DNA from 3 places in the Sporosarcina sp. FSL K6-1540 genome. Region 1 is predicted to be linked to each of the others. Evidence: predicted binding sites of a transcription regulator. Region 1 holds the regulator's gene; each other region holds the start of a gene.
What was found. The regulator LexA, encoded in region 1, represses DNA repair genes until DNA is damaged. The targets are predictions, from matches to a motif close to CGAACATATGTTCG.
Positions count from the first base shown of each region.

Region 2: parE (DNA topoisomerase IV subunit B) is a predicted target of LexA. The motif match lies at 3,138-3,151, and genes of this name have one in related genera.
Region 3: uvrB (excinuclease ABC subunit UvrB) is a predicted target of LexA. The motif match lies at 3,060-3,073, and genes of this name have one in related genera.

Region 1 covers NZ_CP152018.1:102,708-108,061, reverse strand. Annotated here, with positions in the region: gene MKY15_RS00520 (alpha/beta hydrolase) at 1-75, shown strand, start outside; gene miaA (tRNA (adenosine(37)-N6)-dimethylallyltransferase MiaA) at 59-1,006, shown strand; gene hfq (RNA chaperone Hfq) at 1,052-1,279, shown strand; gene MKY15_RS00505 (trimeric intracellular cation channel family protein) at 1,754-2,353, opposite strand; gene MKY15_RS00500 (methionine gamma-lyase family protein) at 2,499-3,761, shown strand; gene lexA (transcriptional repressor LexA) at 3,992-4,612, opposite strand; gene MKY15_RS00490 (LysM peptidoglycan-binding domain-containing protein) at 4,818-5,126, shown strand; gene MKY15_RS00485 (recombinase family protein) at 5,123-5,354, shown strand, end outside.
Region 2 covers NZ_CP152018.1:3,974,354-3,979,707, forward strand. Annotated here, with positions in the region: gene acnA (aconitate hydratase AcnA) at 1-985, shown strand, start outside; gene MKY15_RS18700 (thioesterase family protein) at 1,094-1,519, shown strand; gene MKY15_RS18705 (hypothetical protein) at 1,519-1,821, shown strand; gene MKY15_RS18710 (HesB/YadR/YfhF family protein) at 1,932-2,225, opposite strand; gene plsY (glycerol-3-phosphate 1-O-acyltransferase PlsY) at 2,263-2,865, opposite strand; gene parE (DNA topoisomerase IV subunit B) at 3,166-5,142, shown strand; gene parC (DNA topoisomerase IV subunit A) at 5,139-5,354, shown strand, end outside.
Region 3 covers NZ_CP152018.1:2,435,244-2,440,597, forward strand. Annotated here, with positions in the region: gene MKY15_RS11415 (HIT family protein) at 1-261, opposite strand, end outside; gene MKY15_RS11420 (ABC transporter ATP-binding protein) at 573-1,322, shown strand; gene MKY15_RS11425 (ABC transporter permease) at 1,306-2,517, shown strand; gene MKY15_RS11430 (IDEAL domain-containing protein) at 2,746-2,982, shown strand; gene uvrB (excinuclease ABC subunit UvrB) at 3,140-5,122, shown strand; gene uvrA (excinuclease ABC subunit UvrA) at 5,130-5,354, shown strand, end outside.

The DNA.
Region 1 (5,354 bases):
CTCCATGAAAAGAACCGTCAACACGTATTCAAAACCGTTTATGACTGGATTGAAAAAAATGAGCAAATATCCTGAAGTAATCGCAATCGTCGGACCAACAGCATCTGGAAAGACGTCGTTAAGTATTGAACTTGCCAAAATAATTGGCGGGGAAGTCATTAATGGTGATGCGATGCAAGTATACAAAGGGCTTGATATCGGGACAGCCAAAATCACAGTAGAAGAGATGAATGGCATCCCGCATCATTTATTCGATGTAAAAGAACCGAATGAACCTTTTTCTGTTGCAGAGTACCAAACGGATGTACGAAAGTGGATAAAAGATATACAGGGCCGTGGAAAAACTCCAATCATCGTAGGGGGTACCGGATTATACATTCAATCCGTACTGTTCGATTTCCGTTTTACAGAAGAAGCGGCGGATCTAGAAGTAAGGAAACGCTTGGAGCAGGAACTTGCTGAAAAAGGGGCCGCATATCTGTATGGAAAACTGGTTGAGCTTGACCCGGTGAGTGCTGAAAAAATTCACCCGAATAATCATCGCCGGCTTGTTCGAGCGCTTGAAATCATTGAAGTTACAGGTAAAACAAAGGAAGACCATGAAGACGACGCAGGACACGCATCTCTTTATGACCATCTCATTGTTGGTCTTGAAATGGACCGCGATGTGCTCTATGAACGGATTGGTCTCCGTGTCGACATAATGATGGAGAAAGGTCTTCTAGAGGAGGCTAATCGATTATGGGATGAAGAAATTCGTGGCGTACAATCTGTACAAGCGATTGGCTATAAAGAACTTCATCAATATATCGAAGAGAAGTTGTTACTAGACGACGCTGTTGAATTAATTAAAAAAAATACGCGTAACTACGCAAAACGGCAAATGACCTATTTCCGCAACAAACTGGCCATCAGCTGGGTCGATGCAGAATTGGGAACTACTGAAATTGTAAATAGAATTTTGGCAATCTTGAAGGGTTTCGATAATCCGGGTCGAATAAAGTAAGTGGAGCACTAGAAATATAGCTATGACAACTGGAGGATTCGGCGTATGAAACAGGTTAACATGCAAGAAACGTTTTTAAACTCGTTACGAAAGAATAATACATTTGTAACGGTATTCTTACTGAATGGATTTCAATTGAAAGGACTTATTAAATCGTATGACAATTATACCGTCTTGCTTGAGTCGGACGGCAAGCAACAACTAATTTATAAACATGCGATCTCCACATATGTCCCAACGAAACCGGTAATTTTAAAAGACGAAACGGAATAACCAAAAGCGAAAGCGCCTGGTCAGAGGCGGCAGACATAAGACGTGCCGACGAAGCGGCGTTCTTTGCCGCATAGTTGGACCGACTTATGACCGAGCCTCTAGGCGCTGAAGTCTAGACATAACCAAAAGCGGAAGCGCCTGTAACAAATGAATGTAGCTTAAGTGCGCCACTTCCTGTGGCAACAGCTGCATGACCCACATCCTGTGGGCCCGCGGCAGACATAAGACGTGCCGACGAAGCGGCGTTCTTTGCCGCATAGTTGGACCGACTTATGACCGAGCCTCTAGGCGCTGGAGTCTAGACGTAACCAAAAGCGGAAGCGCCTGTTCAGAGATGGCAGACATAAGACGTGCCGACGAAGCGGCGTTCTTTGCCGCATAGTTGGACCGACTTATGACCGAGCCTCTAGGCGCTGAAGTCTAGACGTAACCAAAAGCGGAACAGGGAGTAAAATCCCCGTTCCGCTTTTGGTTTTAATGAATTTTTCCATTTGGCAATTTCCATTGGAAAACAAGCGAGAAAATACGTAGACCGGCTGTCATCACAAGTAACGCATAAAGTGCCAGATCACTCTTGAATAGCCCGAGGCCGACTATAAGACCGGCGAGTGCAGCCCACACTGCGTAGATGTCCCGTTTGAAGACGAGTGGCTTCCTTCCTGCGAGCAAGTCACGGATGACACCACCACCTGCTCCCGTTAGAACTGCTGCAACCATAACTGCATAAATTGACATGTTCAGTGATATGGCAAGCATGGCGCCTTGAATGGCGAATGCAGCCAATCCGATTGCATCAAAGTAATTACCCCATCTATTCCAATGGGAAAGAAGATACCTAGAAAAAAAGAAAATAATGGTTATCAAAATACTTGCTACAAAAAATAAGAATTGCTGATCCCATAATACAGAGACAGGCACACCTATTAAAACATTACGAACTGCACCACCGCCAAAAGCAGTGACCATACCCAATATATAAACGCCAAAAATATCATATTCCTCTTCCATCGCAACAATTGCGCCCGAGATAGCGAATGCTGCCGTACCGATAAAACTAAAAACATCCCAAGCCACTTCATTTCCTCCATTCAATATACCCTTAAGAATTCTAACAGATAACAATTAATAATCAATGACGAAAACCTTGTAAACGTTGACCTCTACGGACAGACTGATAAGATAATGAAGTGACTATTTAATGAAATGAGGAATACCAATTATGTTTACAGAACAAGACGACCTTTTATTTGAGAATGCGGAAGCGATCGAAGAGAAACTTGCACCATTTTTCAAAGGTATCGAAAAAACTGCCTTTTACAATCAACGGAAAGTACTCGCTGCGTTCCGTAAAAATACGGTGAGCGATTTTCACCTGACTGGTTCAACAGGTTACGGCTATGATGACGCGGGCCGAGATGTATTAGAACAAGTATACGCTGACGTTTTTGGAGCAGAAGATTGCCTAGTACGCAATCAAATTATATCTGGAACACATGCTATTTCAATCAGTCTTTTCGGAATCCTGCGACCAGGTGATGAGCTCCTTTATATTACAGGGAAACCTTATGATACATTGGACTCCATTGTTTCTGGAAAAGGGAAAGACACGGGTTCACTGCATGATTATGGCATCACCTATAAACATATCGATTTGAATGAAGATGGTACAGTCGATTTTGAAGAAGTCGCTAAAAACATTCACAGTAAGACGAAAATGATTGGTATCCAGCGGTCAAAAGGCTATTCAGACCGTCCATCTTTCATGGTGGATGAAATTGGTGAAATGGTTCGTAAAGTGAAGGCCATCAATCCTGACCTCGTTGTGTTTGTCGACAACTGTTATGGCGAATTTGTCGAGGAACAAGAGCCGATTCAAGTCGGTGTTGACTTAATGGCAGGTTCACTGATCAAAAATCCGGGTGGAGGTCTCGCAAGAACGGGTGGTTATATCGCTGGGCGTGCAGACCTCGTTGAAAAGTGTGCATACCGGATGACTTCACCAGGTCTAGGGGCAGAAGCCGGGGCATCGCTGGATACGCTGCGGGAAATGTACCAAGGATTTTTCCTAGCGCCACATGTTGTCAGTCAAGCCGTAAAAGGAGCGCTTTTCACCGCAGCACTTCTAGAAAGTTTCGGACTCAACACATCGCCGCATTACACAGAAAAAAGAACCGATCTAATTCAGTCGGTATCCTTTGAAAATGCCGATCAAATGATTGCGTTCTGTCGGTCAATTCAAGAAAACTCGCCTATCAATGCGCACTACGCCCCTGAGCCGTCGTATATGCCCGGCTACACCGACGATGTCATCATGGCGGCAGGGACATTCATCCAAGGCTCCAGCATCGAACTGACGGCAGACGGCCCCATCAGACCGCCCTATACGGCGTATGTCCAAGGTGGCTTGACGTACGAGCATGTAAAAGTAGCCGTGCTATCTTCAATCGGTAAACTAGTTAAGGAAAACTTAATCGGGAATTAAATTAAACGAACTGACACGGCAATCAGTGGAACTGTGAGGGCAATGCGGAAAACTGTAATGGCAACGCCGAACTGTCATGGCAATCAGCGAAACTGTGAGGGCAAAGCGGAAAACTGTGAGGGCAAGACGGTGAACTGTCACGGCAAAGCCGAAAACTGTCACGTCAACGCTACAAATAAAAAGGGCTGTTTCCTTCAATCGAAGGAAACAGCCCTTTTGCATACTTAGAATTAATGAATCATACGATAAACGCCAACTACCTTACCTAGAATTGATACGTTATCAAGGATGATTGGATCCATTGAAGCATTCTCAGGTTGCAGACGGAAATAATCTTTTTCTTTAAAGAAACGTTTCACTGTAGCTTCATCGTATTCGGTCATTGCCACGACAATCTCGCCGTTATTTGCTGTCTGTTGTTGTTTAACGACAACATAGTCGCCATTCAAAATTCCGGCCTCAATCATACTGTTACCAACTATTTCAAGCATGAACAGATTGTCTTCCGATGTACCAAAAGATTCAGGTAGTGGGAAGTACTCTTCTATATTTTCAATAGCTGTAATTGGAAGACCAGCCGTAACTTTACCGACAAGAGGTACGTGAAGAACGCCGGGTTTCAACGTTTCTAAGCCTTCTGGATCGAGTACTTCAATTGCTCTCGGTTTTGTCGGGTCTCTTCTAATGAAACCTTTGCTTTCCAATCGCGCTAAATGCCCGTGAACAGTCGAACTTGATGCCAAACCGACAGCCTCGCCAATTTCTCTCACGGATGGTGGATAACCTTTTTTCTTCACTTCAGATTTAATGAAAGACAAAATATCTTCCTGCCTTTTTGAAATTTTTTGCATCCTATTCACCTCTCACCTTATATTCTGCTAATTTCCGAAAGTCGTAAAATAAATTCCCGACAATCTAGTCTTTTCGATAGATTCATTATATCAGTCTCTTGTATAAATGGCAAACACAGGTTCGAATAAGTGTTGACAAACTCATTTTCCTTTTCTATAATGAGAACAAGCATTCCGAACAAGTATTCGTAAGGGGGGAGTAATGATGACTTTTATTAAAAGAAATAGCTATGTTGTACTTATTATCGTTTTATGTATGGTTTTTGCAATTATAGGTGTAAGTAAATACGAGAAGGAACAAATGGTCACGAAAATAACAATTACTGAAGGGGATACGCTTTGGGGTCTCGCTTATCTTCACTCGGATAATATGTCTACAGATAAATGGATCAAAGAAGTGATAAAATTGAATGACCTATCATCTGCTACAATAAAAAGAGGCGAGGATCTACTTTTGCCTGCTGTACGGACTGTGGGGGAAAACAATACACAACTGGCGGGTGTTAATCGATGACAGGGCACTATAAAAGATGTGTCATCTATTGCCGGGTGAGCACTGAGAAAGAAACGCAGGAAATGTCACTGGTGAGGCAAGAAGAGGAGCTTGTGGACTTGGCAACTGAACTCGGTCTCGAACATGTCGCGACATTTATGGATAAGCATAGCGGTTTTGACATTGACCGTGAGGGGCTTCTAAGTCTGCTGGATTACATCCGTGACGAGGAAGTCGATGCAATCCTAA
Region 2 (5,354 bases), 850 kb from region 1:
CTTCGAAAAAGATCCAATTGGTAAAGACAAAGAAGGCTTTGATGTCTTCTTCAAAGATATTTGGCCTACTACGGAAGAAATTCAAGCAGTTGTTAAATCAACAGTTACTCCTGAGTTATTCCGTAAAGAATATGCACGGGTATTCACTGAGAACGAAGCATGGAATGCAATTGAAACTACAGACGATTCATTGTATGATTTCGATGAAAACTCAACGTATATTCAAAACCCACCATTCTTCGAAGGACTTGCAAAAGAACCGGCTGACATTCAAGCACTTTCAGGGCTTCGTGTCATTGGTAAATTTGGCGATTCAATCACAACGGACCATATTTCACCTGCAGGCGCAATCGGTAAAGATACACCGGCTGGTAAATACTTGATCGACAATGGCGTAAGCCCTCGTTTCTTCAACTCGTACGGTTCACGCCGTGGTAACCATGAAGTAATGATGCGCGGTACATTCGCTAATATCCGTATTCGTAACCAAATTGCGAAAGGCACAGAAGGCGGATTCACGACTTACTGGCCAACAAAAGAGATTATGCCAATTTATGATGCTGCTATGAAGTATCAAGAAGAAGGCACGGGTCTTGCAATCATCACTGGTAAAGACTACGGAATGGGTTCTTCACGTGACTGGGCTGCGAAAGGTACATCACTTCTCGGTATCAGAACAGTTATCGCTGAAAGCTACGAGCGTATTCACCGTTCAAACCTTGTTATGATGGGCGTACTTCCACTTCAATTCATGAAAGGCGATAGTGCTGAAACACTTGGCCTTACTGGTGAAGAAGAAATCAACGTTAATATCGCAGAAGGCGTTAAACCACGCGACATTCTGAAAGTAACAGCAACTGCGAAAAACGGTTCTGTCAAAGAATTCGACGTACTAGCACGCTTTGACTCAGAAGTTGAAGTTGACTACTACCGTCACGGCGGAATCCTGCAAATGGTTCTTCGTGATAAAATGAAAACGAACTAATTTTAATAGGTAGAGGTGTCCGATTTAATCGGGCACCTTTTTTCTGCTTAGACTTCAGTTCAGCTTTTTCAGCATGGCTTTTGTATAATGGGTAGTGAGGTGATGGTAGTGTTTATCAGTGAAAAAGAAATTGAAATCAGATATGCAGAGACAGATCAGATGGGAATCGTCTATCACGCGAATTATTTAGTATGGATGGAGATCGGACGTACGAAGTTGATTGAGGACTTAGGCTATACATACGCGCAACTGGAGGCAGATGGCTTCTTGTCGCCGGTGACGGACTTATCTATTCAATATAAGGCAGCGATGAAATACGGACAGAAAGCGACTGTACGGACGTGGGTAGAGTCACACGGAAGGCTACGTACAACTTATGGCTATGAAATCCTCCATGAGGACGGCACAATTTCAGCAACAGCAAAATCGGAACATGTCGTCGTGAGAAAAGGCTCATTTCGTCCCGTTTCCCTAAAGAAAATCGCGCCAGATTGGGATGCTAAATATACAGAAGTGAAGCGATGTAAAGACTAATGGCATTTGGGATACAGCGTGTAGAACTGCGAGCTTGGAAAAAAGCAGTTAGTGAAGGGGAAATGGCATTTTTAACTCATTACTGGCTTGATGAACGCTTTCCAGGATACAATACAGTAACCAAAGCAGGTTGCGCAGATATCAGCAAACTTGTCGAATGGGGCAAGCAATATGGATTGAAGCGGGAGTGGATCGATATGAGGGAAGATTATCCTCATTTTGATTTGTTTGGTAAACACGAACGAGACATTTTACTTAAAGAAGGACTCCATAATCAATTAAAACGGTTCAATCTACTTTAATGAGTGTGTAGTATAACAGTTTCAAGTTTTTTGGAGTTAATAATTGTCTATTGTCAGCAAAGCCTTACCTACTCATAAATAAATGAAGAAAAGCGTGAGGCATATGGCCATCACGCTTTTTCGTATGAATAAATAAGTTCATGCAGTTTAGGATCCACATTGACATGTAGGTCATGACCAAGGAAATACCATTTGTCTCGGCTTTCGATATAATAACGAACACTATTATGCTCTGTTTCAATGGCTACTTCATCCGGTTGCTCTTTCGTTACACCAAGTGAAAAGCCTGCCTGAATCGAACTGGATCCACCGTATCTTGCAAAAAAGCGGATAGCATCACCAGGTTCAGCTTCCATCTCCTCTTTAAACCACAAAAGCGCTTCTTTCGACAAAATAATCTTCATTGGAAACACCAGCCTTTCCGTTGCTACATCCATTGTATTATAACCACTTCACTTTTGGCTCGGTTCCTGCTTTGATCCGACCGATATTCTCCCGGTGACGATAGAAGATAAAGGCACCGAAAAGACCAATCATCACCATCAAATAAATATCGCCTGTTCGGAGGTAAAAATAGATACTGTATACAAATCCAACGACAGATACGATCATTGATGATAAGCTCACCATTTTCGTTACTTTTAAAGCGATGAAAAATGTTGCGAGCACAATGATGAAAACAGGCCATTCATAGGCAAGCAACACACCGCCGGATGTCGCTACAGCTTTGCCACCTTTGAAATGGGCGAAGACGGGATACATATGTCCGACGACTGCAAGAAGTCCTGGAATAAGAGGGTGGACGCTAACACTGTCGAAAATAGGCAAGAGCGGCAATAATGCAGCTGCAGTACCTTTTAAAATATCCAGAATAGTTACGGTAAGTCCCGCTGTTTTGCCGAGTACACGGAAGGTATTCGTACCACCTAGGTTGCCGCTACCATGTTGTCGGATGTCGGTCTTGTAAAAAAGTTTCCCAACCCAGAGTGCAGAAGGAATTGAGCCAATTAAATAAGCAAGTAGTAAAAGTATGATAAGTTCCATTGACGTACTCCTTTTTTAGTTTGTCTATGTATAGACCTAGTTTAGCAGAACCGTGAAGTTGCGACAATGGGCTTCATGTGAAGAATGAGCGAACCAAGTTAAGCAGTTATAGCCTGATTTCTGATTTTTGTACCCCTAACAGCTGATTTGAGAGACGAACAATTTCCTGTCTTCGTTGCAATAAAAGTCTATCTTCTATACAATTAATTGAGCAAGCTTCCGAAAACGTTGATTTGACAAGCTTTAAAGGAAGCAGTACGATTATATAATAGAGAACATTTGTTTGATGGAGGTTGCACTTTGACGAAAAACGTAGATAATTATACGTATGATGATGATTCGATACAAATACTTGAAGGCCTCGATGCAGTACGAAAAAGACCAGGTATGTACATTGGGTCAACTGATTCCCGTGGACTTCACCACCTTGTCTATGAGATTGTAGATAATGCGGTAGATGAGGCGCTAGCGGGATTTGGTAATGAGGTAGACGTTACACTTCATAAAGACGGAAGCGTCAGTGTGCGGGACTACGGGCGGGGGATGCCAACAGGAATTCACCAGTCGGGTAAACCAACGACAGAGGTAATCCTGACCGTTCTCCACGCAGGCGGCAAGTTCGGACAAGGCGGATACAAAACAAGCGGTGGACTTCATGGCGTTGGCGCATCAGTCGTAAACGCATTGTCAGAAAAACTCGAAGTCACGATTTTTCGTGACGGCAAAAAGTTCTGTCAACGCTTCGAAAAAGGTGGTAAGCCAGCCACTACACTTGAACAAATTGGAACAACACGTGAAAAAGGGACGCTCATTCATTTCAAACCGGATGCGACGATCTTCTCTACGTTAAAATATCATTATGAAACGATTAGTGAACGCTTACGGGAGTCTGCATTCCTGTTAAAAGGCTTGAAAATCGAGCTAAAAGAAGAAGGAACGGACAAGCATGAAATCTTTCAATACGAAACTGGCATTGAAGCTTTCATCTCTTATCTGAATGAAGAGAAGGACGTTTTGCATGAGGTAGCTTACTTGGAAGGCGAATCAGAAGGCATAGAGGTCGAATTTGCGTTCCAATTTAGTGATGGTTACTCAGAAACGATTTTATCATTTGTGAATAACGTTCGAACAAAAGACGGTGGAACACATGAAACCGGTGCCAAAACCGGTATGACACGTGTATTTAATGAATATGCAAGAAAAGCGGGTTTATTAAAAGAAAAAGACAAAAACCTTGAAGGTGCGGATATCCGTGAAGGTATTGCGGCAATCGTATCAGTCCGTATACCGGAAGAAATTTTGCAGTTTGAGGGACAGACGAAAGGCAAACTCGGGACAAGTGAAGCAAGAGGCGTAACCGATTCAATCGTTTCGCAAAAACTTCTGTATTTCCTTGAAGAGAATGCAGATTTAAGTGCGTCCCTCGTACGTAAAGCAATTCGGGCGCATCAAGCACGTGAGGCGGCGCGAAAAGCGCGCGAAGATGCGCGTTCAGGTAAAAAGAGAAAAAGATCAGATACACTACTATCGGGTAAATTAACACCTGCGCAATCCAGGAATGCTGCGAAAAACGAACTCTACCTGGTCGAAGGTGACTCTGCCGGCGGCTCTGCAAAACAAGGACGGGACCGTGTATTCCAGGCAATCCTTCCATTACGAGGGAAAGTACTTAATACTGAAAAAGCAAAACTCGAGGATATCATGAAAAACGAAGAAATCAATATGATTATCCATGCAATCGGGGGCGGCGTAGGATCAGACTTCCAAGTCGCAGACATCGCTTATGATAAAGTAATCATAATGACGGATGCGGATACGGACGGTGCACATATTCAAGTGCTGTTGTTGACGTTCTTCTACCGTTACATGAAACCGCTAATTGAAGCAGGAAAAGTATATATTGCATTGCCTCCTCTTTACAAAGTTTTCAAAGGGACAGGGAAGAGCGAAAAATTTGCATATGCATGGACTGAAGGCACAGAACTTAATAAAGCGATAGAGAAAGTCGGCAAAGGATATATGCTCCAACGCTACAAAGGTCTTGGGGAAATGAATGCCGATCAGTTATGGGAAACGACTATGGATCCTGAAACACGTACATTGATCCGTGTAACGATTGAAGACAGCGCTACAGTTGAACGTCGAGTAACGACACTAATGGGCGATAAAGTAGAGCCAAGACGACGCTGGATTGAAGAGAACGTCGATTTCGGTACACAGGAAGAGCACAATATTTTAGACAACGAATTTTTGCACGTTGAGGGGGATTTTGAATGACACCATCAGAAAGCTACCAAGACCTTCCCCTGGAAGAAGTGATCGGTGACCGGTTTGGACGATATAGTAAGTACATCATCCAGGACCGGGCATTGCCTGACGCACGCGATGGCTTAAAACCCGTTCAGCGGCGTATTTTGTATGCGATGTTCCACGAAGGTAATACACATGAGAAAGCATTCCGGAAATCCGCAAAAACAGTCGGGAATGTC
Region 3 (5,354 bases), 2.3 Mb from region 1:
ATTGTTTTGTAGTAAATTCATTCCAGCTGGTTTGAATTCATCTTTTATGGCATTGGCGATTTTGGGTACGACGGAAAATAGTTGTGCCGCTTCTTCAGCAGTTAAATCATAGATATTTTCACGATGTGTTTTCGGGATGAGAAGGACATGCCCTTTCGTTACAGGTACAATATCCATGAAGGCAAGAACGTGCTCATCTTCATAAACTTTAACGCTAGGGATCGTACCTTCAATGATTTTACAAAAAATACATTCAGTCATTTTCAACACTCCTGTTCATATTTTCATGAATGGGACAAGTGTAGCATAATTTTAGATATAGGTTGAAATATTGAATACGGTAAACTAGCGTAGGAGCCTTACAGGGCGAGACGAAGGCAGTCTAAGTTCGCGACGTCGTGTCGCAACAAGGAGGGATGTAGGTCAATCCCTCCCTCCCCACTGCATGACCTGCATCCTACAGGTCCAAGCTTTATTCGATTGCAATCATTCAATACTATATCGGTTGATATGAAGGAAAAAGCTTTTTGTAGCGTTTTTTGCTAAAATGAATGAAAGAATGGAGGATGGATATGGAAATTCTTGAATTACAAGACGTAACAGGCGGTTATACACGTAAACCTGTTCTGTATGATTTGTCATTTAACATCGGACAAGGTGAGTTAGTAGGTTTGATTGGACTAAATGGGGCGGGAAAAAGTACAACCATTAAACATATTATTGGATTAATGAATCCTCATAAAGGTGAAATTCGTGTCAACGGGGTGACATTCAGTGAGGATCCCGAAAAGTATAGAAAAGCGTTCACTTATATACCGGAAACGCCGATACTCTATGAAGAATTGACGCTTAGGGAACATCTTGAACTGACAGCAATGGCATACGACCTTGATAAAGAAGTGTTTGAAGCACGGTCTGATGAGTTACTCCGGGAATTCCGAATGGAGAAACGTCTAAACTGGTTCCCAGCGCATTTTTCAAAAGGGATGCGTCAAAAAGTAATGATCATGTGTGCTTTCCTCGTTAATCCATCTTTATATATTATTGATGAACCATTTGTGGGTCTCGATCCAATCGGCATCAAATCACTTTTAGAGCAGATGACGCAGAGAACAGAAAATGGGGCTTCCATTCTCATGTCAACGCATGTATTGGCAACTGCGGAAAAATATTGCGACAGGATCATCTTGCTGCACGAAGGACGGGTGCGAGCAGAAGGAACGATGGATGACTTGAGAAATGCATTCGGACGTCCTGGCGCGTCACTGGACGACTTGTATATCGCGATGACAGAGGAAACCGACAATGAACAATTTGCGTGAAATATGGGGATCTCGGTTCGTCCATTATATAACCGAGCTCCAAAAGTATTTGAAGTATGTATTTACAGGCCATTTGGCAATTGTCCTTGTTTTCACAATTGGGGCGGGGGGCTTTACGTATAGCGAATGGTTGAAGGAAGTGCCAGCGGAATTCCCTGCAGCGTTGCTTACGGCTCTCATACTTGGATTAGCGCTCACCTTTTCGCCGCCAGTGACGCTATTGAAACCTGCTGACACGGTTTATTTCCTACCACTGGAACAAAAGCTTATTACGTATATGAAACGGGCTTTGAGTTGGAGCTTCTATTCCCAATTGCCATTACCATTTATTTTATATATTGTGGCGTTGCCGTTACTTTCAGCTACAGGGACCGGTTCAAAGATGGAATACATCGTTATCGCAGTTTTGATACTAGTTATTAAGCGAGTATTCATTGAGTCGGAATATAATTTCAGACATGTTTTGGATGGAAAAGGGATCTGGCTAGATAGGGCCGTCCGGTTTTTATTGGCGGGAACCATAATTTATGCAGGTCTTGAAGGAAGTCTAATTATACTTCTGATTATTGGTGTACTCATTGTACTGTACAACTTCTATTGGCGAAAAAAGAGAATGCTAAAACCATTCCCTTACGATCATTTCATATCACTCGAACAGAATCGGATGATGCGTTTTTACCGTTTTGCCAATTACTTCACAGACGTCCCGCATTTGAAAGGATCCATTAGTAGAAGAGCATGGCTCGGTTTTGCGATGGGATCCCCGAATTTCGGTAAGCCTGTAGCACAACCGTATTTAATCAGACGTACATTTATACGCACGGATGATATTTTTTGGCTCTGGGTAAGGCTCACTGCTTTATCGGCGCTTGGAGCGATTTTCATCCCGTTTCCGATTGTTGTATTTATTTTCGCAGGAGCGCTTGCATTTGCCTCTGCCGTACAACTTATCCACGCATTGCGGGCAGGGGACGATTTTCGGATGGATATGCTATTTCCTGAAAAGGAAGACACCCGCCCGGATGCTATTAAAAGAATCGTTCGTACAGTCCAATGGATTCAGGCGGCAGTAGTCACATGCGCTGCACTGTATCTCTATGGGGTTTCTGTAACACCTCTTCTTGTCGGGGCTGTCATTCTCATCATCTCTGAGGCTACTATCAGATTGACTGTAGAGAAAAAAGAATATGACTAAGAAAAGTCGCCCCGTTTGCAATCATTTGCAGACGGGGCGTTTGTTTGTAGAAAAGGAAGTATGAATTTCTCGTCATGGAACAGCGTCTAGACTCGAGTGGGCTAAACGGCGCCTTACGCTTTTCTTTGATAAATTATGACTAAATATAAAAATAGAATATTCCAATAAACCTTGCAACTTATCTCTGAAATTAGATATACTAAATAAAAGGCATCAGGGGTGATAGGGATGGAGAACAATTATTCATATGCCGAGTTTTTAAAAGCTGTAGGGAAAAACAGTACTTCGCTCCAAGCGGAAAAACTGCTGAATGAAATTTATTTAGATCTTTTTTTGAAACATATACACAGAGAGCAGACAAAGAGTAGGTTCATGGGATTGATTGACCTTGCGCTTGACAGTAGGGATGAAAGCGCATTCCTACTGTATTCCAAAAGACTGGGCAAACTTGAAGAGAATGATTGAAAAATGCAAGGACGCTACATGTTGAGTAGACATGCAGCGTTTTTTTGTGTGTGTTTATAAAAGTGAAAATTAGTGGAAAAACGTACGTTCGCTTTTTACTCGTCAAAAGATGGGTAAAGTGATAAGATAGATGTAACTGATAGAGGAGGTTTTTCCGATGGTCGGAAAATTCAATTTGCAAGCCCCTTATACACCACAAGGCGATCAGCCGTCTGCAATCGCACAACTATTAGAAGGACATAACCGAGGTGAGAAGCACCAAACTTTGCTCGGTGCAACCGGGACTGGAAAAACATTTACCGTGTCGAATGTCTTGACGGAGATTAACAAACCGACTCTCGTTATCGCTCACAACAAAACGTTAGCGGGTCAATTATATAGTGAATTTAAAGAGTTTTTTCCTGACAATGCAGTCGAATACTTTGTCAGTTTCTATGATTATTATCAGCCAGAAGCGTATATCGCGCATACTGACACCTTCATTGAAAAAGACTCAAGCATCAATGATGAAATTGATAAATTACGTCACTCTGCAACATCTTCCTTATTTGAAAGGAATGACGTACTCATTGTTGCATCTGTCTCTTGCATTTATGGTCTAGGTTCCCCAGAAGAATACAGCGCACATGTTGTTTCTCTTCGTCCAGGTATGGAAATCGGACGCAATGAACTGCTTCGCAGATTTGTAGATATTCAATACGAACGCAATGACGTAAGTTTCACTCGAGGTACGTTCCGGGTACGCGGCGATGTTGTTGAACTTTTGCCAGCATCCCAGGATGAACATTGCTTACGTATCGAGTTTTTCGGTGATGAAATCGAACGAATTCGCGAAGTGGATTCACTGACAGGCGAAATCCTCGGTGAACGTGAACACGTTGCCATATTCCCCGCATCTCACTTTGTTACTGGTGAAGAAAAAATGGTGAAAGCAATTGAAAACATTGAAATTGAACTGGAAGAACGTTTGAAAGAGTTTCGTGCCCAGGACAAATTATTGGAAGCGCAACGTCTTGAACAACGGACACGCTATGATCTTGAAATGATGCGAGAAATGGGCTTCTGTTCGGGTATTGAAAACTATTCCCGTCATTTAACACTCCGTCCTGCAGGAGCGATACCGTATACATTGCTTGACTATTTCCCAGATGATTTCCTCATTATTGTAGATGAAAGTCATGTCTCATTGCCACAAATCCGTGGTATGTATAACGGTGACCAGGCACGGAAAAATGTCCTTGTTGACCATGGTTTCCGTTTGCCTTCAGCACTCGACAACAGACCGCTTACATTCCAAGAATTCGAAAACCATGTCCACGAGGCGATTTATGTTTCTGCGACACCAGGCCCTTACGAAATTGAGCATACTCCTGAGATGATTCAACAGATTATCCGCCCGACTGGTCTACTAGATCCGACGATTGAAATCCGTCCGATTGAAGGGCAGATTGATGATTTGATAGGTCAAATAAGAGAACGGACTAAAAACAATGAACGTGTTCTAATTACGACGTTAACAAAAAAAATGTCCGAAGATTTGACCGATTACTTGAAGGAAATTGGTATAAAAGTTCAATACCTTCATTCTGACATTAAAACACTTGAACGAATTGAAACGTTAAGAGAACTGCGAATAGGCACATATGATGTCCTTGTGGGTATTAACCTCTTAAGAGAAGGGATAGACATTCCTGAAGTATCGCTTGTTGTAATCTTGGATGCTGATAAAGAAGGGTTTCTACGTTCTGAGCGAGCACTTATTCAGACGATGGGTCGTGCTGCCCGTAATTCCAATGGACATGTCATTTTATATGCAGATAGAATGACGGACTCCATGGCGAAAGCAATTGGGGAAACGGAGCGACGTCGGGACATTCAACGAAAATATAATGAAAAACATGGCATAACACCTACGACAATCAAAAAGGAAATCCGTGATGTGATTCGTGCAACAGCAGTATCAGAAGAAGCTATTTCCTATTTAGAAAAAGTAACACAAGGCAAGAAGTTGACAAAAGACGAAAAAACAAAGCTGCTTGTAACTTTGGAAAAAGAGATGAAAGAGGCAGCGAAAGCACTCGACTTCGAACGTGCTGCTGAACTAAGGGATACAATCATGGAATTGAAGGCTGAAAGGTAGGGTTTTTATGAAGAATAAAGAAATCATCATACAAGGCGCACGAGCGAATAATTTGAAAAATATTAACATAAATATCCCTCGTGACAAATTGGTCGTCATGACAGGTCTTTCGGGGTCAGGGAAGTCCTCCCTCGCTTTCGATACAATTTACGCGGAAGGGCAGCGAAGGTACGTTGAATCATTATCTTCTTATGCGCGACAGTTTTTAGGTCAGATGGACAAGCCGGATGTG